Regions from separate parts of the Terrabacter sp. NPDC080008 genome, predicted to be linked through region 1. Evidence: riboswitches for the same ligand, from Rfam matches in the RefSeq annotation. Region 1 holds a riboswitch; each other region holds the start of a gene.
The links. A riboswitch is a leader RNA that binds a small molecule or an ion and turns the genes downstream of it on or off. The one in region 1 is predicted to bind S-adenosylmethionine.
Positions count from the first base shown of each region.

Region 2: linked by a shared signal. The riboswitch ahead of AB0316_RS17735 (homoserine O-acetyltransferase) and the one ahead of AB0316_RS16465 (bifunctional o-acetylhomoserine/o-acetylserine sulfhydrylase) in region 1 are both predicted to bind S-adenosylmethionine.
Region 3: linked by a shared signal. The riboswitch ahead of AB0316_RS19090 (putative leader peptide) and the one ahead of AB0316_RS16465 (bifunctional o-acetylhomoserine/o-acetylserine sulfhydrylase) in region 1 are both predicted to bind S-adenosylmethionine.
Region 4: linked by a shared signal. The riboswitch ahead of AB0316_RS20700 (aminotransferase class V-fold PLP-dependent enzyme) and the one ahead of AB0316_RS16465 (bifunctional o-acetylhomoserine/o-acetylserine sulfhydrylase) in region 1 are both predicted to bind S-adenosylmethionine.

Region 1 covers NZ_JBFBLC010000006.1:55,205-60,136, reverse strand. The annotation lists gene AB0316_RS16470 (acyl-CoA dehydrogenase family protein) at 1-831, opposite strand, end outside; SAM riboswitch class IV at 974-1,093, shown strand; gene AB0316_RS16465 (bifunctional o-acetylhomoserine/o-acetylserine sulfhydrylase) at 1,163-2,509, shown strand; gene AB0316_RS16460 (LD-carboxypeptidase) at 2,562-3,608, shown strand; gene AB0316_RS16455 (glycosyltransferase family 2 protein) at 3,625-4,638, opposite strand; gene AB0316_RS16450 (GtrA family protein) at 4,703-4,932, shown strand, end outside.
Region 2 covers NZ_JBFBLC010000006.1:337,006-341,937, forward strand. The annotation lists gene AB0316_RS17725 (YkvA family protein) at 1-486, shown strand, start outside; gene AB0316_RS17730 (DUF4192 domain-containing protein) at 625-1,911, shown strand; SAM riboswitch class IV at 1,981-2,095, shown strand; gene AB0316_RS17735 (homoserine O-acetyltransferase) at 2,113-3,354, shown strand; gene AB0316_RS17740 (universal stress protein) at 3,527-3,925, shown strand; gene AB0316_RS17745 (RNA polymerase sigma factor) at 4,258-4,932, shown strand, end outside.
Region 3 covers NZ_JBFBLC010000008.1:28,527-33,458, forward strand. The annotation lists gene AB0316_RS19085 (amino acid ABC transporter permease) at 1-823, opposite strand, end outside; gene AB0316_RS19090 (putative leader peptide) at 1,064-1,144, opposite strand; SAM riboswitch class IV at 1,179-1,291, opposite strand; gene AB0316_RS19095 (hypothetical protein) at 1,690-3,354, opposite strand; gene AB0316_RS19100 (hypothetical protein) at 3,496-4,434, opposite strand; gene cysE (serine O-acetyltransferase) at 4,526-4,932, opposite strand, start outside.
Region 4 covers NZ_JBFBLC010000012.1:9,968-14,899, reverse strand. The annotation lists gene AB0316_RS20710 (DNA translocase FtsK) at 1-383, opposite strand, end outside; gene AB0316_RS20705 (hypothetical protein) at 499-1,782, shown strand; SAM riboswitch class IV at 1,889-2,015, shown strand; gene AB0316_RS20700 (aminotransferase class V-fold PLP-dependent enzyme) at 2,052-3,479, shown strand; gene AB0316_RS20695 (endonuclease/exonuclease/phosphatase family protein) at 3,490-4,536, opposite strand; gene AB0316_RS20690 (ribonuclease J) at 4,538-4,932, opposite strand, start outside.

The DNA of each region.
Region 1 (4,932 bases):
CTGCTTGCGCTCCTTGACGTAGGCGACGGCCTGGTCGAGCGCGCCCTGGGCGATGCCGACGGCCTGGGCGCCGATGGTGACGCGGGTGTGGTCGAGGGTGCGCAGCGCGATCTTCAGGCCGTCGCCGACCTGCCCGACGACGCGGCCGCCGGGAAGGCGCACGTTGTCGAAGTGCAGCTCGCGCGTCGGACTGCCCTTGATGCCGAGCTTGCGCTCCTTCTCGCCGAAGGTGAAGCCCTCGTCGGACTTCTCGACCACGAACGCCGTGACGTTGCCGCCGCGCGGGCCGTCGGGGTCGGTGACGGCCAGGACGGTGTAGTACTCGGAGACGCCGGCGTTGGTGATCCACGACTTCTGGCCGGACAGCACCCAGCCGTCGCCGTCCTGCCGGGCACGGCAGCGCATCGACGCGGTGTCGGAGCCGGCCTCGCGCTCGGACAGGCCGTAGGAGAAGGTGGTCTCGCCCTTGGCCAGCGGCGGCAGGTAGCGGGACTTGACGTCCTCGTTCGCGGCGAGGATGAGCGGGAGCGAGCCGAGCTTGTTGACCGCCGGGATGAGCGAGGCCGACGCGTCGACGCGGGCCACCTCCTCGATGACGATGCAGGTGGCGAGCGCGTCCGCCCCGACCCCGTCGTACTCCTCCGGCACGTGCGGCGCGAAGAAGTCGGACGCGACGAGCGCGTCGTGCGCCTCCTGCGGGTAGCGCGCCTCCGCGTCGACGGCGGCGGCGTACGGGGCGATCTTGTCCTCGGCGACTGCTCGGACGGCCTCCCTCAGGGCCTCGTGGTCCTCACTGGTCCGGAACAGGTCGAAGTCGGCATTCGTGCTCACGGCCGGAATCCTACTCGCCGGTTCGGATTACTAGGACGTCCTCGTGATCGACGCCACGAGCGGGGTCGTATGCCGTGTCCGACGTCCACGATGAGGACACCCGTTCACGAGGGGTGGCCACGCATACGTACACTTCCCGGTAGGTCATGAGCGCCAGCGACAAGCCCCGGCTCGCTGGCCGGCAACCCTCCAACCGCGGTGGGGTGCCCCGGGTGAGGACCTGGCCCGTCGACGCCACCCGGCGCGCGGGCAAGCGCGGAGAGACCTCCCGAGAGACCCTCTCCCGCACCGACCCGTCGGTGCGCCGGCTGCCGAACCTGCAGTCCCGGTCATCGACACGACCGAGGAAGAGCACCACGCGATGACCGAGCCCAACTGGTCCTTCGAGACCAAGCAGATCCACGCCGGACAGTCCGCGGACAGCGCCACCGGCGCGCGCGCCCTGCCGATCTACCAGACGACGAGCTACGTCTTCAAGGACACCGACCACGCCGCGAACCTGTTCGGGCTCTCGGAGTTCGGCAACATCTACACGCGGATCATGAACCCGACGACCGACGTCGTCGAGCAGCGCATCGCCGCGCTCGAGGGCGGCGTCGGCGCGCTGCTCGTCGCCTCCGGGCAGTCCGCCACGACGCTCGCGCTGCTCAACATCGCCGAGGCCGGCGACCACATCGTCGCCTCCCCCAGCCTCTACGGCGGCACCGTCAACCTGCTGAAGTTCACCTTCCCCAAGCTCGGCATCGACGTGACCTTCGTCGAGGACCCGACGAGCATCGACGCCTGGCGCGCAGCGGTGCGGCCCAACACCAAGGCGTTCTTCGGCGAGACGATCGCCAACCCCAAGGCCGAGGTGCTCGACATCGAGGCCGTGGCCGCGGTGGCCCACGAGAACGGTGTGCCGCTCGTCGTCGACAACACCATCGCGACGCCCTACGTCATCCGGCCCATCGAGTGGGGCGCCGACGTCGTGGTGCACTCCGCCACGAAGTACCTCGGCGGCCACGGCACCTCGATCGCCGGCGTCATCGTCGACGCGGGCCGCTTCGACTACGCCAAGGACCCGGAGCGGTTCCCGAACTACAACACACCCGAGGAGAGCTACCACGGCCTCGTCTTCGCGCGCGACCTCGGCGTGGGCAGCCCGCTCGGGGCCAACCTCGCCTACATCCTCAAGGCCCGCGTGCAGCTGCTGCGCGACCTCGGCCCGTCGGCGGCGCCGTTCAACGCGTTCCTCATCGCACAGGGCATCGAGACGCTGTCGCTGCGCATCGAGCGCCACCTCGAGAACGCCGGGAAGGTGGCCGCGTTCCTGCAGGGCCACGAGCAGGTCGAGCGCGTGGTCTGGGCGTCGCTGCCGGACAGCCCGTCCTACGCCACGGCGCAGAAGTACGCGCCTCGCGGCGCCGGCGCGGTGCTCTCCTTCGAGATCGCCGGCGGCCTCGAGGCGGGCAAGAAGTTCGTCGAGGCGCTGACGCTGCACAGCCACGTCGCCAACATCGGCGACGTGCGCTCGCTCGTCATCCACCCGGCGTCGACGACGCACTCGCAGGGCCCCGAGGCCGACCGCCTCGCCGCCGGCGTCACGCCCGGCCTCGTGCGCCTCTCGGTCGGGATCGAGCACATCGACGACATCCTCGCCGACCTCGAGCAGGGCTTCGCCGCCGCCAAGGCCTGAGCGTCTCGCCGCGGGTGAAAACGGGGCGAAGCGGATCGGCACGGCTGGCACCATGTCAGCCATGCCGATCCGCTACCCCGCCCCGCTGCGCCCCGGCGACCGCATCGGCGTGACGTCGCCGAGCTCCGGCGTCCCCGACGCCCTCTGGGGACGGTTCACGTATGCCGTCTCGTGGCTGCGCGACCGCGGCTTCGAGGTCGTCGTCGGCGAGCTCAACCACGCGCCCTCCCACGTCAGCGGGCCGCGCGAGGCACGCGCGGCCGAGCTCATGGCCATGCTCCTCGACCCGACCATCCGGGCCGTCGTGCCGCCGTGGGGCGGCGAGACGTGCATCGACCTGCTCGACCTGCTCGACCTCGACGCCGTGGCAGCCGCCGACCCGACGTGGTGCGTCGGCTTCTCGGACACCTCGACGTGGATCACGCCACTCACCCTCACCACGGGGATCGCAACGATCCACGGGCAGAACCTCATGGACACCCCGTACGCCGTGCCGGACGGCATACGCCACTGGGTCGACGTCGCCTCGACCGAGGGCGGTGCGGAGGTCGAGCAGCACTCCCCCGGCCGCTACCGCTCCGGTGGGTGGGACGACTACGCCAGCGAGCCCAGGGTCACGACGATGACGCTCGAGGGCCGCGGCACGTGGACCCGGATCGACCCCGGCCACGAGGACGAGCCGGTCACCTTCTCGGGGCGGCTCGTCGCCGGCTGCGTCGAGACCCTGAGCTTCCTGGCCGGTGGCCGCTACGCCGACATCGGCACCTTCGCGCGCGACCACGCCCCCGAGGGTCTGGTCATCGCGCTCGACGTCGCCGAGTGGCGCTCCCCCGACATCTGCCGGGCACTGCACGCGATGCGGCTGCGCGGCTGGTTCGACGCGGCCACCGGCATCCTCGTCTCACGCACCAAGGCACCCGAGCCGGATGGCTTCACCCAGCACGCAGCGGTCGTCGACGCCTTGGGGATGCTCGGACTGCCCATCGTCGCCAACGTCGAGTGCGGGCACGTGCAGCCGATGCTGGCACTCGTCCAGGGCGCGACGACGACCGTCGTCCACGACGGCGGGCGGCACTCGGTCACCCAGCGGCTCGTCTGAGCCGGGCCGCGTCGGGTCAGCGTCCGTGCTGCTGCAGCGTCGGCTGCGGCTGGCCGAGCACCGGCTCCTGGGTGGCTGCCGGCGGAAGATGGGCCGCCGCGGGCGCGGGCCGGCTCGGCGCAGCCAGGGAGAGGTAGGCCAGACGCGACTGCTCCTGGCGCATGTGCTGCACCGACTCGAGCAGGTAGCCCATCAGAGCCACGAGGGCCGCGATCGTCATGATCGCTGCCGCGAGGATCGCGGTCGGGAAGCGCGGCACGGTCCCCGTCCTCAGGTAGTCGCCGATGACGGGGACGCCGAGGACGAGCGCGACCAGCGCGATCAGCGCGGCGATCACGGTGTGGACGAGCGCCGGACGCTCACGGCGGGCGAGGTTGACGATGACGCGCAGGATGCGCCAGCCGTCGCGGTAGGTCCGCAACTTGCTCTCGCTGCCTGCGGGGCGGTCCTTGAAGTCCACCGGGACCTCGACCGTCGGCAGGCGCAGGTTGAGGGCGTGCACCGTCATCTCGGTCTCGGTCTCGAACTCCTTGGACAGGGCCGGGAAGGACTTGACGAAGCGCCGGGAGAAGACGCGGTAGCCGCTCAGCATGTCCGTGACGTCGTTGCCGAACAGGAAACGGACCGCCCCGGTCAGCACGCGGTTGCCCACGGCGTGGCCCGGACGGTAGGCGCCGTCCACCGTCTGGCGACGCGCGCCCAGCACCTGGTCGTAGGGCCCGTCGAAGAGGGCGTCCACGAGGTCGCCGGCGCGGCTGGCGTCGTAGGTGTCGTCCCCGTCGATCAGCAGGAGTGCGTCGGCGTCGACGTCGGCGAAGGCGCGCCGGATGACGTTGCCCTTGCCCTTGCGCGGCTCGTGGCGCACGATGGCGCCCGCCTGCGTCGCGACCTCGACCGTGCGGTCCGTGGACGCGTTGTCGTAGACGTAGATCGTCGCCGTGGGCAGGGCTTCGCGCAGGTCACGGACGACCTGACCGATCGCGGCCTCCTCGTTGTGACAGGGCACGACACAGGCGATCGTCGGTTCCACGGGACTACTCCTCGGCTGACGGGTGGTTCGGTCGCAGAGTCTAGGCCCGGATAGCATCGAGCCCATGCCAGCCCTGGGGGATGTCGTCGTCACGGCGCGCGACGGCATACGCGGCATCTACCGTGAGGTCGCGAAGTTCGGCGTCGTCGGCGCCCTCGCCTTCGTCATCGACCAAGGGGGCTACAACCTGCTCGTGTTCGGCCTCCCCGGATCGGGCGACGGGCCGATGCACGGCTCCCCCGTGGCCGCGTCCGTGGTGGCCACCGGCGCGGCCACGGTGCTCAGCTGGGCGGG
Region 2 (4,932 bases), 280 kb from region 1:
GCCGGCACGACCCTCAAGAGACTGGGTCTCGTCGCCGGGGCGGTGGCCTACGTCGCCTCTCCGGTCGACCTGCTGCCCGAGGCGGTGCTGCCGGTGCTCGGCGCGGCGGACGACGCCGTCGTCATCTCCTGGCTCGTCAAGGCGTTCGTCGAGGAGACCGACCGGTTCCTCGCCTGGGAGGCCGGCCAGGGCTTCTCCGGTGCCTGCGGCCGTCGCGGCCGGGGCGCGGAGACCTCCAGCACGTCCGGCGCGTCGCGAACGACGGTTCCTGGTTCGGTGGAGGCGGTTGGGGACGCGCCGGTCGCTTTCGGCGCTCCCATCGTGGCGGCCGCAGGTGACACGCCCCGTGCAGACCGCGACGTCACCGGGGCCGCCGCGGGCCCAGGGGACGCCGGGCACGGCGACCACGTCCGGCTGCCCGAGGGGATGCGCCAGGCCGCCACCGACTTCGTCCTCGAGTCGGTCCGCAAGCGCCTGGAGCGCTGAGCCGGAGCGACCGGTGGGCAGGTGTTGGCACGTGGTGCTCCGGTGCCTCCTCCACACCCCTCCGAGGCCAGAGAGGGTCTTCCACAGGCCGCAACCGGCCCCCTGCCGCTGTGGGTGGGACGGGAGGAGGCTCTCGGCATGCCGAAGATCTCACTGTCCGGGCCGGCCGAGCTGCTGACCGTCATCCCCTTCCACCTCGGGTTCCAGCCGCGCAGCAGCGTCGTCGTGGTCGGCTTCCACGGCAAGCGGCTCGGCCTGCTGGCCCGCCTCGACGTCGTCCCGCCGGAGGTGGCGGCCGAGGCGGCAGCCCAGACGGTGCCGACCCTCCTGCAGGACGATCCCTCGTCCGTCGCCCTGGTGGCGTTCGAGGAGGAGGCCGACGAGGCCATGCCACTGCTCGAGGCGCTGGCCGACGCCATGGAGTGGGACCGCGTCCTGGTGCGCGAGCGCCTCGTGGTGCGTGATGGTCGGTGGCGCTCCGTCGGCTGCGACTGCTGCCCCGACGAAGGTCGGCTGCTGCCGGCGCAGGCAGACGTTGCGGCGGTCGCCGACTACGTCGCGCTGGGCCACGCCGTGCTGCCGGATCGGGAGGGGCTCGCCCGCCTGGTGGCGCCGCTGTCGCCCGGCGACCCGCGCCACCGGGGCATGTCCCGAGCCGTCGACGACTGGCAGCGGAGGTATGCCGCCGCCGGTGGCCGACTCCTGGACCGGCCGGACACGTCCCGTCCCCGTCGGTCTGGGGGCGGGCGCGGGCTGACCCTGCTGCAGGGCGGGGACCCCGGGGACCGCCGGCTGCTCGTCGACGAGTCGCTCACCGCGTGGGCAGCGGTCCTGCACGGAGCGGCCGATGCTGCCGATCTCCACGACCTGCTGCCCGCGCTGGTCGGTCCGCTGCGCGACGTGCAGGTGCGCGACGCTCTCGTCGGCTGGCTCTGCCCGGGGAGTGTGCCGTTGCAGGGCTTCCCCGAGGAGCTGCTCCTGCTGCTTGCCGAGCTCCTCGGGCCGGGGCTGCGCCTCCCCTCGGCAGCGGGTGATGACGATCCCCTTGTGGACGCCTGGCCGGGAGACCTGGGCGATGAGCCCGACGAGGCGTTCGAGGCCAGGGCGCGCCTCGATCGCCTGGATGCCCTGGATGGAGCCGATGACGTGGAGGACCTCGAAGCCGCGGCGGCGCTGGAGGGGTGGGACGAGGCCGTCGCGTCCCGACTCGTCCTCAGCCGGCTCGAGCAGGTCTGCCGCGCGACTCCCGGTGCGCACGCGGCGCCGGTGCTGTCGGTGCTCGCGTCGCTGGCCTGGTGGGTCGGCGACGGGGCCCGAGCGGGCGTGGCCGTGGACCAGGCGCTCGAGCTCGAGCCGGAGCACCGGCTCAGCCTGCTCGTGCGGCAGTCGCTCGACCACGGCATCCGCCCGCGTCGCTGCGCCTGAGCCGGCAAGGCGTCCAGTTCGTGGACGGCCGGATGGGGGCTCGGGGCCGGCTCGCGTAAGGTTGGCCGAGGTCATGAGCACCAGCGACAAGCCCCGGCTCGCTGGTCGGCAACCCTCCTTCGCGGTGGGGTGCCCCGGGTGAGGACCTGGCCGCACCGTCTCCCGGTGTGCGCAAGCGCGAGCACGAGGAGTTCTATCTCGATGACCGTCACGCATCGGCAGCAGGGCACGCGACGTGCCGTCCGCACCGGACCCCATGCGGGCGTGACCTCGCTCCCGACCGCGCGCGCGTCTTCCCTTCCGGGTCAGGCGCGCGGCCTCGACGGCTCGGGCGCCTGGCGCGAGGGCGACCCGGTCGGCAACCGCCGCTTCGCCGACGTCGGTGACCTCGAGCTGGAGCGCGGCGGCGTGCTGCCGGGTGTGCGCATCGCCTACGAGACCTGGGGCACCCTGAACGAGTCCCGTGACAACGTCATCCTCGTCGAGCACGCCCTGACCGGCGACAGCCACGTGGTGGGTGAGGCCGGCGCCGGCCACGCATCACCCGGCTGGTGGAACTCGCTCATCTCACCTGACGGCCCGGTCGATCCCTCCCGGTGGTTCGTCGTCGCCGCCAACGTCCTCGGCGGGTGCCAGGGGAGCACGGGCCCCTCGAGCCTCGCGTCCGACGGCCGGCCGTGGGGGAGCCGGTTCCCCTACGTGACCGTCCGCGACCAGGTGGCGGCCGAGCGCCGGTTGCTCGACCAGCTCGGCATCGACCGCCTGGCAGCCGTCGTCGGTGGCTCGATGGGCGGTATGCGTGCGCTCGAGTGGGCGGTCGGGCGACCGGACGCCGTGGAGCGCTGCATCGTCCTGGCCTCGACGCCCTACGCCACCGCCGACCAGATCGCGTGGTGCCAGTCGCAGCTGCTCGCCATCCGCAACGACCCCGACTTCGCGGGCGGCGACTACTACGGAAGCGGTCGTCAGCCCGACGCCGGCCTGGGCCTCGCTCGCCGCATCGCCCACATCACCTACCGCACCGAGGCCGAGCTCGGGCAGCGCTTCGGGCGCGAGCCGCAGCTCGGCGAGGACCCGCTGCGAGCCGGTGCACGCGGCCGCTTCGCCGTCGAGTCCTACCTCGACCACCACGCCGGCAAGCTGGCGCGTCGCTTCGACGCCAACTCCTACATCGTGCTCACCGAGGCGATGAACTCGCACGACGTGGGTCGAGACCGCGGGGGCCTCCGGGCGGCCCTGGCCCGGGTGACGGCGGACTGCACGGTCGTGTCCGTCGACACCGACCGGCTCTACCCGCCGCGGCTCTCCGACGAGCTGCACGAGGCCCTGCCGGCGTCCAAGCGCGAGCACATCGTCTCGGACTTCGGGCATGACGGGTTTCTCATCGAGGAGGACCAGGTGGGCCGGATCGTCCGCGAGGCTCTCGGCCGCCCGCCGCGCTGACGCTTGTGGGGAGTCGCCGCGCCATCCCGCAGCCCGAGGGAGCCGGGGAGCTGAGCCGCCGGCAGACGCGGCGGAACGCGTGCGCGGCGCCGCGTCCCAGCGGCGCGCTGGGGAAGGCGATTTCGGGTACGGTGCGACCACTGCTCGTTTCCGTCCCAAGGAGGTCCGGGAAGTGGCCATCGTCGTTGGATATGTCGCCACCAAAGAAGGTCGCGCGGCTCTCAAGAGAGCGGCCGAGGAGTGCGTCCTGCGTGGCGCGAAGCTCGTCGTGATCAGCTCCCACCGGGGCGGGAAGGAATTCGACGCGGCGGAGGCGAGCAAGTTCGAGACCGAGCTCTCACGCGTGCAGACCCTGTTGCAGGAGAAGGGGCTCGAGCACGAGGTGCGCCAGCTCGTGCGCGGCAACGACCCGGCCGAGGACCTCATCTCGGTCGCGGAGGAGGAGAACGCCGACTTCATCGTCATCGGCCTGCGCCGCCGCAGCCCTGTCGGCAAGCTGATCCTGGGCTCCAACGCCCAGAAGATCCTCCTCGACGCGAGCTGCCCCGTCCTGGCCGTCAAGGGCGAGTGAGCGGCGTCGCAGCCGACGCCGTGTCGAGCAGCCCGGGCGTGCCTCCAGCACGCCGGATTTCCCCTGCGTTCGCCCCGATGCCGCGCGCCGTTTTATAATGTCCGAGTACCGGATCGCACCAGGCGCACCGAGAGCTCGAACAGGGACCGACTCCGACAGGCCACGCTCCTCCGGGCACCAACCCCCATCCTCGTTCGTTGTGATGGTGCATGCCCGGAAGTGGCGCGCCCACCAGACGAGTCTCGCGACGAAAGGCGACTGCATCCGTGCCCAAGGCAACAACCGCTGGAGCTCCCAAGACCCTGCCGAAGGTGTTCCAGCACGAGGCGATCATGCAGCTCCTGGTCAAGGGCAGCACCAACGGGACGATCACCGGAACTGAGATCGCGCAGGCGCAGGTCGACGCCGGACTCGACCTGAAACAGATGAAGCCCGTCCTCACCACGCTCGAGGCCCACGACATCGAGATCGTCGTCGACGCGCCGCACTCCACCAGCACCAAGAAGACCCGCACCGGGACCAAGGGAGGCACTGTGGCCACCGCACGGAGCAGCACGGCCGCGGCGACGAAGTCCGCCACGCGGACCACCGCCACCAGCAAGACGACCACCAAGAAGGCCGCGACGTCCGCGGCCTCCGACGACGAGCAGGCCCAGGCCGCCAAGCCCGCCGCCAGGACCGCCGCGAAGAAGGCGGCGACGAACGCCGGTGTCGCCAAGGCCGCGGCGAAGCCGGCTGCCAAGAAGGCAGTCGCCAAGAAGACCACCGCGAAGAAGGCCACGGCCGGCTCCGCGCAGGGTGTCGACGGCGCCGCCGCCGAGGATGTCGACGAGGACGCCGACGTCGAGCCCGACGACGCGCCCGAGGGTGAGCTCGAGGACGTCGAGGTCGCCGTCGACGTGGTCGACGAGGGCGACGAGACCGACGAGGCAGCACCGGCCGCGGCAGCCAAGAGCGAGGAGGCCGAGGAGTCCGGCTTCGTTATCCGTGACGACGACGAGGACGAC
Region 3 (4,932 bases), on a different contig from region 1:
TGGCGAAGTGCCGCTCGACGTAGAACTGCCCCACCGACAGCAGGGTCGTCAGCACGATGTACCAGACGGTGGCGACCAGCAGCAGTGGCACGACCCGGGAGTTGCGCCCGTAGATGACCTGCACCTGATAGAAGAGCTCCGGGATCGCGAGCACCGACACGATCGAGGTGCCCTTGAAGAGGCTGATCACCTCGTTGGCGGCGTTCGGCAGAATCGAGCGCATCGCCTGAGGCAGGACGACTTTGGTGAACTGGCGAAGGCGCGGAATGCCCAGGGCCGCGGCTGCCTCGCGCTGGCCTTCGTCGACCGCGAGGATGCCGCCGCGGATGATCTCGGCGGCGTAGGCCGCCTGGTGCAGTGCCAGACCGAGGACGGCGGCGCCGAGGGCCCCGAACAGGTCGTTGGTGGCGACGCTGCCGAACGAGGGGCCGAAGGGCAGCCCGAAAGAGATGGTCTGGTAGAGGTAGGCGATGTTGAACCAGAAGAGCAGCTGGACGATGAGCGGGATCGATCGGAAGGCCCAGATGTAAGTCCACGCGACCGAGCGCAGGAAACCGTTGTGGGACAGGCGCATTGCGGCGAGGACGACTCCGAGGGCGAAACCCGTCACGGTCCCAAGCACGGTGAGCTGGATGGTGGTGCCGAGGGCGCGCACGATCGTCTCGCTGGCGAAGTACGCAGCGAAAGTGGACCACTCCCAGCCGGGGTTGGTGGCGAGCCCGTTGACGAACATCGCGACGAGGACGAGCACGCCCGCCACACCTACCCAGGTCCACGGCGTGCGACGAGGGACCACGGTGAGGACGGACGACGTGTCGGGCACGGCGGTGAGTACGGCCGTCGCGGGCGGTGGAGCAGGAGCGGATGGGGAAGGTGCCGCCTGAGCGGTTCTCGGGACGGAGGTGGTGGACACTTAGGGTCTCCTGGGGACACGGGCACGCCCGTCGGGGACGGGTGGCGTGGATAGGGGTCTGCGTCGGCGCGCCACGGCACGCGGGATCGCCGTGCGTCCGGGGCGCGCCCCGCCCGCGGTCGCGTCAGTGCACGCGAGTTGAGCGGTGCGTCACCGACGACAGAGCGCGCTGGAGACGCGAAGCAGGTCGACGTGCCGACGGGCCACCAGGGTGGTCGTCCGTGCGCTCATCGCTGCTCCTCGGGTCTCCGGGACCCGATCAACGAGTCCGCGCTTGCCGGCGCCATCGGCGACCGGCCAGGTCTTCACCCGGAGCACCCCGCCGCGGAGGAGGGTTGCTGTCCAGCAAGCCGGGGCTGTGCACTGGAACTCGTGACCTGTGGTGAGCGTACGCACACGGACACGAAGCAGGCAACCGCGCCAGACCACCGAAAGGCAGTGGATTGCCACATGGTGGCGCAATGTCGCGGTGAGCGAAAACGATTCTGGGACAGTGGGATTCACTGTCGACTTACCGCTCTTGCAGGAAGAGATTCCCCACCCAACTGGTAGGAAATCTGCTTGGTCCCGTTTCGAATGTCGAGATTGCCCGGCTCACCATCCGCGCGAGTCGTGACGCAAAGGTGAGCTCGGCGGCCGTGCCGGACAGCGCGGCCGGTGCGGCCACGGGTGCGGCGTCCCGCCGGCAGGCCGGGGGACGAGCAGGACGCAGTGGGCGTCGAGCTCGGCGCGGAGGTCCTTGGTGTGGATGACGCCCTGGGACCACGCATCTGCAGTCAGGGCCTCGTCTCGCCGAGCCGGTCGGTGACGGTGAGCCTCAGGTAGGCCTGGTCGCCCAGGACCTGGAGGGTCTTCGCCACGTCGGGCAGCTCTACGCGAGAGGTCTGCCCGTCCGCCGTCGGCTCGAACGCGAGCGCAGCCCTTCGCCCCGGGGGGAGCCCCTCGGTGATCGGGTCGTTGAGGTCGATGGGGCCGCTGACCTCGCTGTTCCAGGCGGCCCAGGCCGTCAGCCCGTCGCCGTCCTGGCCGGGCCCCACGTCGACGATGAGCGTGTCGGCCCACTCCGGCACCTGCTCGAGGTGGTCCGCGAAGAGGAAGCCGCTCGTGGTCTCGACGAGCTTGAAGACGCGGAGCGTCAGGACGTAGCGCAGCCTGCCGCCATGCGCCGGGGGCCGAGCCTGCTCGTGGCGCTCGAGCGCGAGCTCCGCCTCGTGGCGGGGGTCCATGAGGAACGTGCTCGCCAGTGGCACAGGCGTGTCCGCCGTGTCGACGTGTCGCGCCAGCTCCTGGTTGATCTGGATCGGACACCAGTGCTCGGCCAGCTGCTCGCTGAGCACGATCGGCAGCCCGCGGATCGTCAGGCTCATGTCCGCCTGCCAGACCGGCCACCGGTCGGCCTCCGGCCGGGTGTCCATGTCGGAGGGGTATGCCGGCAGACCGCGGAGCGCGATGGTCGCTCCCCAGCGACCGAAGAGGAAGCGGCGCAGGCTCTGGTAGCCCTCCTCGGAGTTGACCTCGCCGTAGCGCCCGGAGTGCGACCGGTGGACGTAGGACCGGTGGGCGCCGCGCACGTACGCCCGTTCGATGGTGACCAGGCCGTCGCTCTTGGGGCCGACGACGACCTGGGACGGGCCGTAGTCCTTCGGGTCGGTGCCGACGAGGCAGAAGACGCGCGAGGGAGGCAGGACCTGAGGATCGAGCGCCTGCGGATCCCAGTCGTCCCCCGGACCGGGGAGGTCGCCGAACTGCTTGCCCGGCGTGAGGTAGCCGTACATCTTCGGCGGCGAGAAGATGTCGGCTCCGGCCGGTCCGAACGCCTCCTGCGCCCAGTCGAGGGCCCCGATGTCGAAGGCGATACCCCCGTGCGGCGTGCCGTAGGTGAACAGCCGGGCCACGACCTCCTTCGCCGGCAGCCGCCCCTGCTCGGCGCACACCTTCTGGATCATGCTGCGGCAGATGAGGCCGCCCATCGAGTGCGCGACGAGGAACACCTGTGGGGCTCCGGTCTTAGCGCGCACGAGCATCACGAGGTCGTAGAGGCCGGCGGCGGCCGCCTCGATGTCGAACCCGTCGGCGGTGACGCTCTGGTGGATCCGGTCCCACAGTCGTGTAAGGACCCCCTCCGGCGGGGGCTGGGCGAAGGTGGTGGCCGCCTGGTCGTAGAAGCGGTAGACCCACAGGGACTCCGGTGGCACCGACCCGTCGTCGGCAGACTCGAGGTAGTGCTGCTGGTCGCCGCGCACGAGCAGCCGGTAGTTCTCGTCCGCCATGAGGCGAAGCATCGGACCCTCGAACTGGTAGTACGCAGGACTCCCGTCCCCGCCGACGCGGATGTGGGTCGCGCCTTCGTTGAACCCGTAGAAGGGATCGTCGACCTGTGCGTTTATCCCGGCGGTGGTCCCGGCGTAGCCGCGCACGTAGATGACCGGCAGTCTGTCCATCACTCACCTCGGAGCAGACCGCGGTCGGCCAACCCGTCCGGACCTGTGCGCCGGAGGCATGTCGACCAGTGAGGGAGGACGGTCGCTCTCCGACCAGTGTGGTGGTCCGTGGGCGCCCTGTCCCCAGATCGACGGGTTCGCTCACCCGCGCGCGGGGAGCGCCTCCGTCACCAGCCGCGTGCGCAGCTCGTGGCTGCCGTCGGCGAGCGGCGCCTCGTAGAACAGGCGGTAGCGACCCGTCGGCGCCGACGGCCCGGACCCCGCCGACAGGTCCGGCAGCGGCACCACGGCGAGGTAGCGCACCTCGCTCACCGGGGCGTCCCCCACGGCCAGGAGCTCGCCGGGTGCGGCGCCGGGCACCGCCGTGCCGGTGCGCTCGGAGAAGTTCTCGGCCGTGCTCGCGCGCCCGTCGTAGGTGGCGGATCCGTCGGGCAGCACTGCCGTCACGCGGGCGCCGCGGGCGTCCCAGCTGCCGGCCCGGCCACGGAGGGCGACTCCCCGCCATCGCCACGTCAGGCCGTCCTCGCTGGTCGCATACCTCGTCACCATGCGGTCCTCCTCGCCCGCGACGTCGAGTGGGTGGCAGCAGACCCACGCCTGCCACTCCCGCGCGGTTCGCCGGACGACGGGGTCCTTGACGCCCGTCTGCGTGTCACCGGCGAAGGCGGTTCTCGGCTCCGCGGACTGCAGCCCAGCCGGATCTCCTGCCTCGAGGACGTCGATGCGCCAGTGCTTGCTGCCCGGCGTCGCGCACGAGACGTAGAGGCGCCACTGTCCGGCCTCTGTGCGCACGAGGGCCGGCCGCTCGAGCGACTCCGCGCCGAAGCGCTCCTTCTCGAGGCGCACGACCGGCGTCAGGCGCTCGCCGTCGGGAGCCAGACCCACGACGGTCGCACTCCCGCGCGACTCCGGGGTGCGTACCCGGTAGGCCACGACGAACCCGCCGTCGTCGTCGAGGGCCGCGCTCGGTGCGCCGGCCCAGCTGCCGGGGCCGGGTGCAGGAGCGGGCACGACCACCGCGTATGCCGTCCCGCTCGCTGCCGCGGCGACGCGCGTCGCCTCGTCGGGAGCGCCTTCCACGCCTCGGAGTCTGGCACTCACGGCCGCCCGGGGCACGGCGAAGGGCCCCGGCCGGATCGCGGTCGGGGCCCTGCTCTCTGAGAGGGAGCGCTCAGATGTACATGGCGGGGTCGAGCCACTGGTTGGTCGCGTCCCGCTTCGGGAAGCGCACCACCGCGGGTATGCCGGTCGCCACCGCTCCGGACGGGACGTCCTTGACGACAACGGAGTTCGCACCGATCTGCACGTCGTCGCCGACCTGGATCGCGCCGAGCACGCGGGCGCCGGCGCCGATCGTCACGCGGTTGCCCACGGTGGGGTGCCGCTTGACGTGCTGGAGCGACCGGCCGCCCAGCGTGACGCCGTGGTAGAGCATGACGTCGTCGCCGACCTCGGCCGTCTCGCCGATGACGACACCCATGCCGTGGTCGATGAAGAAGCGCCGCCCGATGCGGGCCGCGGGGTGGATCTCCACCCCGGTGACCGAGCGCGCCACCGTGGCGAGGACCCGTGCCGGCA
Region 4 (4,932 bases), on a different contig from region 1:
ACGTCGCCGAACGTGCCAGCAACGCCCCACCACTCGCGGGCGGCCACGATGACGGCGAGCGCGATGAGGGCGAAACCGATCCCGTCGCGGCGGTGCTCCGGCTCGAGGTCTGCAGCGCTGTGGCCGACGCGGCGCACCGCCCCGCCGGCCAGGTGGGAGACGCCCATCCAGGTGTTGCGGACGGCGCCGAGCGGGAAGGGCAGGCCGCCCCCACGCGCTTTCGTCGCGCCCTTGGCGGCCGGCTTGCGCGCGGCGGGCTTGCGCTGCGCGGGCCGGGTGGAGCGGGCAGCCGGAGGGCGTGACGAGGCACCGCCGGACGACCCCTTGGCGCGGGTGGCCGCGGCGGTGGTCGGTCGCTGGCTGGTGGAGGGACGTGACGCCATGCTGGCACGGTACGTCACCGCACCCCTGAACTCACGCGTCACACGCGCACCAGGGGGTGATGGGTGTCCGCACCGATGCAGGCCCGGGCCCGAGGGGCGCTCCTACGCTGGAGAGGTGAGCGCGGGGCCACCCCCGAGCGAGGGACCGGACGCGGGCAGGGACCTCACACCGTCCGGAGGGGCCGGCCTGCGCGCGCTGCTCGAGATCGGCCCCTTCCGCAACCTCTTCGCCGCCGGCACCGTCTCGAGCTTCGGCGACTGGCTCGCCCTGCTCGCGACGACGGCCCTCGCCGCCGAGCTCGCGCCCGGTGGTGTCGCCGAGTACCTCGCTGTCTCGGGGGTCTTCGTCCTGCGCATCGCGCCGGCCGTCGTGCTGGGGTCGCTCGCCGGAGTCGTCGCGGACCGCCTCGACCGCCGCCTTGTGCCGCCCGACCGTCTCGAGCTGGCCAACCAGCTCGGCCTCGTCGGCAGCTACGGCACCGCGCCGGTCGCGGCCGTCGCCTTCTCCGGCCTGTCGCTGCTCGCGGCTCCCCCGCACTCGCTCCTGCCGGGGCTCGACCCTCAGGGCACCTTCCTCGCGATGTACGTCAACGGCGCGACGTTCGTGCTGAGCGCCGTCATCGTCTGGCGCACGACCTTTCCGGAGCGTGGGGCCGGCGAGACGCTCGCCGGTGAGTCGATCCTGCGCACGGTCACCGACGGGCTGGTCGTCGTCAGGGAGCGGCCGTTCGTGCGCGGCCTCCTCGCCGGGATGACGGGCACCTTCGCCGCAGGAGGGTTGGTCATCGGTCTCGCGACGCGCTTCGCCTCGGACCTGGGGGCGGGCGCTCCCGGCTACGGCCTGCTCTTCCTCGCCGTCTTCACCGGCATGGCGGCCGGGATCGTCGGCGGTCCGCGGCTGCTCGCCGGCTTCTCGCGCCCGCGCGTCTTCGGTGCCGCCCTCGCGAGCGCAGGGGTCCTCATCCTGCTGCTCGCACTGCTGCCCGCGATGGCGGCCGCCCTGCCGCTGGCCGTGCTGCTGGGCGCCGTGATCGGCGTGGCGTGGGTCGTCGGCTACACCCTGCTCGGCCTCACCATGGAGGACGAGGTGCGCGGCCGCACCTTCGCCCTCGTCCAGTCGCTCGACCGTGTCGTCCTCGTGCTGGTGCTCGCCGCCGCGCCACTGCTCGCGGCAGCCTTCGAGGCGCTCCTGCCGTTGCCCCACCGCTTCCGCCTCGGGCCGCTCAGCCCCACCTATACCGGCGCGACGGCCGCCTACCTGCTCGCCGGCCTCGCCCTGGTCGGTGCCGGACTGGCCGCCTGGCGCACGATGAACGACAGACCCGGGCTGAGCGTCCTTGCCGAGGTGCGCGACGTGCGGCGCCGCCGTCGGCTCTCGGACCGCGGCGGCCCGCCCTGACCGGCCGGACCGGCGCCGACCGGCACCGACCCCCTCGTCTCGGATGGCGACACAGCTGGACCGACCGGTGGACAGGGCGAGAGCCGCACGCCTATCGTCCTGCGCAGGTCATGAGTGCCAGTGACAAGCCCCGGCTCGCTGGCCAGCAACCCTCCTCCGCGGTGGGGTGCTCCGGGTGACGACCAGGCCGACCTCGGCTCCGTTCGCGTGATCGAGGTGGGCAAGCGCGGACCCGCACCGGGTGGGTCCCACGACCCAGGAGCACAGCCATGTCGGTCCTTCCCTCGACCCACGTCCTCCCCTCGCCCGCCGTCCCCGCGGCCCCCTCGGCAACCCCGTGTGGCGGCTCGCCCGCACCGGCGGTCCGTACGCGTGTGCTGCACGCCGTGCCCACGGTGGAGGCGCTCCCCACGGTCGTCGGCGCGGGACTGCGGGTGCCCACGCTCCACGGCGACACGGCATACGCCAACCTGGACCATGCGGCCTCGACGCCCGCGCTCGAGACGGTCAAGGCGGCCGTCGACCGGGCGCTGGAGACATACTCCTCGGTGCACCGCGGGGCCGGCTTCGCCTCCCGCCTGACGAGCGCGTGGTACGAGCAGGCGCGTGCCGAGGTCGCCACGTTCGTCGGCGCTCGCCCGGACGACACGGTTCTCTTCACCCGCACGACGACCGACTCCTGGGCGCTGCTGAGCAAGGCGCTGCCGAGCCGCACCACGGTCTTCGTCTTCGGCAGCGAGCACCACTCGACGCTGCTGCCGTGGGGCCGCTCCCGAACCGTGCGGCTGCCCGTTCCGCAGACGCTCGACGACGCGTACGCCCTCCTCGAGGAGGCGCTCGTCGACCACGCGTCCCGGCACCGTCTCGTGGTCGTCACGGCCGCCTCGAACGTCACCGGCGAGGTCTGGCCCGTCGCGCGCTTCGCCCACCTCGCGCACGCCCACGGAGCCCGGATCGCCGTCGACGCCGCCCAGCTCTCGGCCCACCGCCGCATCGACCTCGCGGCGTGGGACGCCGACTACGTCGCGTTCTCGGGGCACAAGACGTATGCCCCCTACGGCGCCGGCGTGCTGGCCGGACGGTCCGACTGGCTGGACGCCGGCACCCCCTACCTCCTCGGCGGGGGCGCCACCCGCTCGGTGACCGAGGACGGCACCGCCTGGGCCACCGGCGCCGCCCGGCACGAGGGCGGCAGCCCCAACGTCATCGGCGCCATCGCCTTGGCGGCGGCGTGCGCGACGCTCCGACGGCACGCGCGGGCCATCGAGCAGCACGAGAGCCGACTCCTCGCCCGGCTGCGCGACGGCCTGGATGGCGTGCCGGGGGTCGAGGTGCTCTCGATCTTCGGGAACGACAGCGACCGGGTCGGCGTCGTCGCGTTCACGGTCGAGGGCTGGGACTCGGCCCTGGTGTCGCAGGTGCTCTCGGTCGAGCACGGGATCGGCGTGCGCGACGGGAAGTTCTGCGCCCACCTGCTCGTGGACGAGCTCCTCGAGGACCCGTGGGGCGAGGGGCCCGCCACTGCCGTGCGGGCCAGCATCGGCCTCGGCAGCACCCTCGAGGGCGTCGAGCGCCTTATCACCGCGGTCGCAGGGCTCGTGGAGCACGGCCCCGCCGCGACGTGGACCCGGACGTCGGCCGGCTGGGTCGTCGAGGGACCCGACCCGCGGGACGTCGAGGTCGAGCGCCCCTGGTGACGGCCGCGGCTCAGCCGGCCGGCAGGGCGTAGCTCGCCCACACCGCGGCGTGGTCGGCGTGGTTGTAGGCCACCTGCCCCGCGGCGATCACGGTCAGCCCGCGGCTCAGCAGGTGGTCGAGCTGGACGTACGCGGGCAGCCGCTGTCCGGCGAACGGCCACGTGCGCACCCAGCCGTCCCCGTCAGCCCGCTGGGCGTCGACGAGGCCGTCGGCGAGGTCGCGGAAACCGGGGTGCCCGAAGTCGGCGTTCAAGTCGCCGGCCAGCACGAGCGGCTCCTGACGGGGGGCGGCCTGCACCCACGCCTGCAGGGTGCGCAGCCCAGCGCGCCACTGGCCGGTGTCGCCCGGCAGGGGCGCGACCGGGTGCGCCACCTTGAGGCGGACCTGCCCGCGCGGCGTCGACACGTCGAGCTCCGGCTGCACGCTCGGCGTGTGCTGGCGAGCGGGGTCGGCGCCGAGGTCGCGCACGGTGACCGGGAAGCGCGAGAGCACCATGGTCCCCGTGAAGTCGCCGGGGCGCGCGACCCCCTCGCGGCGGCTGAAGTAGTCGCTCGCGCCCACCTCGTCCAGGCGGCGCAGCATCGCGGGCGTCGCCTCGGTCAGGACGAGCACGTCGACCGAGCGGTAGCGCACGGCCTCCATGAGCTGCTCGGCGTTCGCGGAGCCGATCCACGTGTTGGCCGCCATGACGGTCAGGGCCCGCTCGGCCTTGGGTGTCGTCGTCGTCCGGAACGCCGGCGCGGCCACCGTGGCGGCCACCGCGAGGGCGGCGACGACGGGCACCAGCATCCACCAGCGGCGCAGCAGGAGCGTGGCCACCGTGAGCAGTCCCAGCCCCACGACGACGAACGGCCCGGTCGTCTGGAGCACGACGACGACGTATGCCGTCGAGTCGAGCCAGCGCAGCGCACCCACCGCGACGAGCACGACCAGGACGAGCGCGATGGCGAGGTCGAGCGCACGACGGACCCGGGAGCCGGGCCGCGTCGGACGGCGACCACGAGGCCGACGGACCGGCTCGGGCAGCCCTGCGCCGTCGGCCTCCTGCGCTCCCACCTCAGGCCTGCAGCACGACCGGGATGATCATCGGCCGGCGGCGGATCTTGCCACCGACCCACGAGCCCACGGCTCGCCGGATGACCTGCTGGAGCTGCTGGTCGTCGCGGACGCCGTTGGCCACGGCCTCCTCGACGGCGCGCTCGACCTTCGGGATCACCTGCTGGAAGATCTCCTCGTCCTCGACGAAGCCGCGGGCCGTGATCTGGGGGCCGCTCGCGATCTTGCCGGTGGCGGAGTCCAGCACGACGACACAGGTGATGAAGCCCTCGTCGCGCAGGATGCGACGGTCCTTCAGGAGTGCCTCGTCGGCGCCGCCGACGCTGCTTCCGTCGACGTAGACGTAGCCGCAGTCGACCACGCCGGCGATCGAGGCCTGGCCGTCGACGAGGTCGA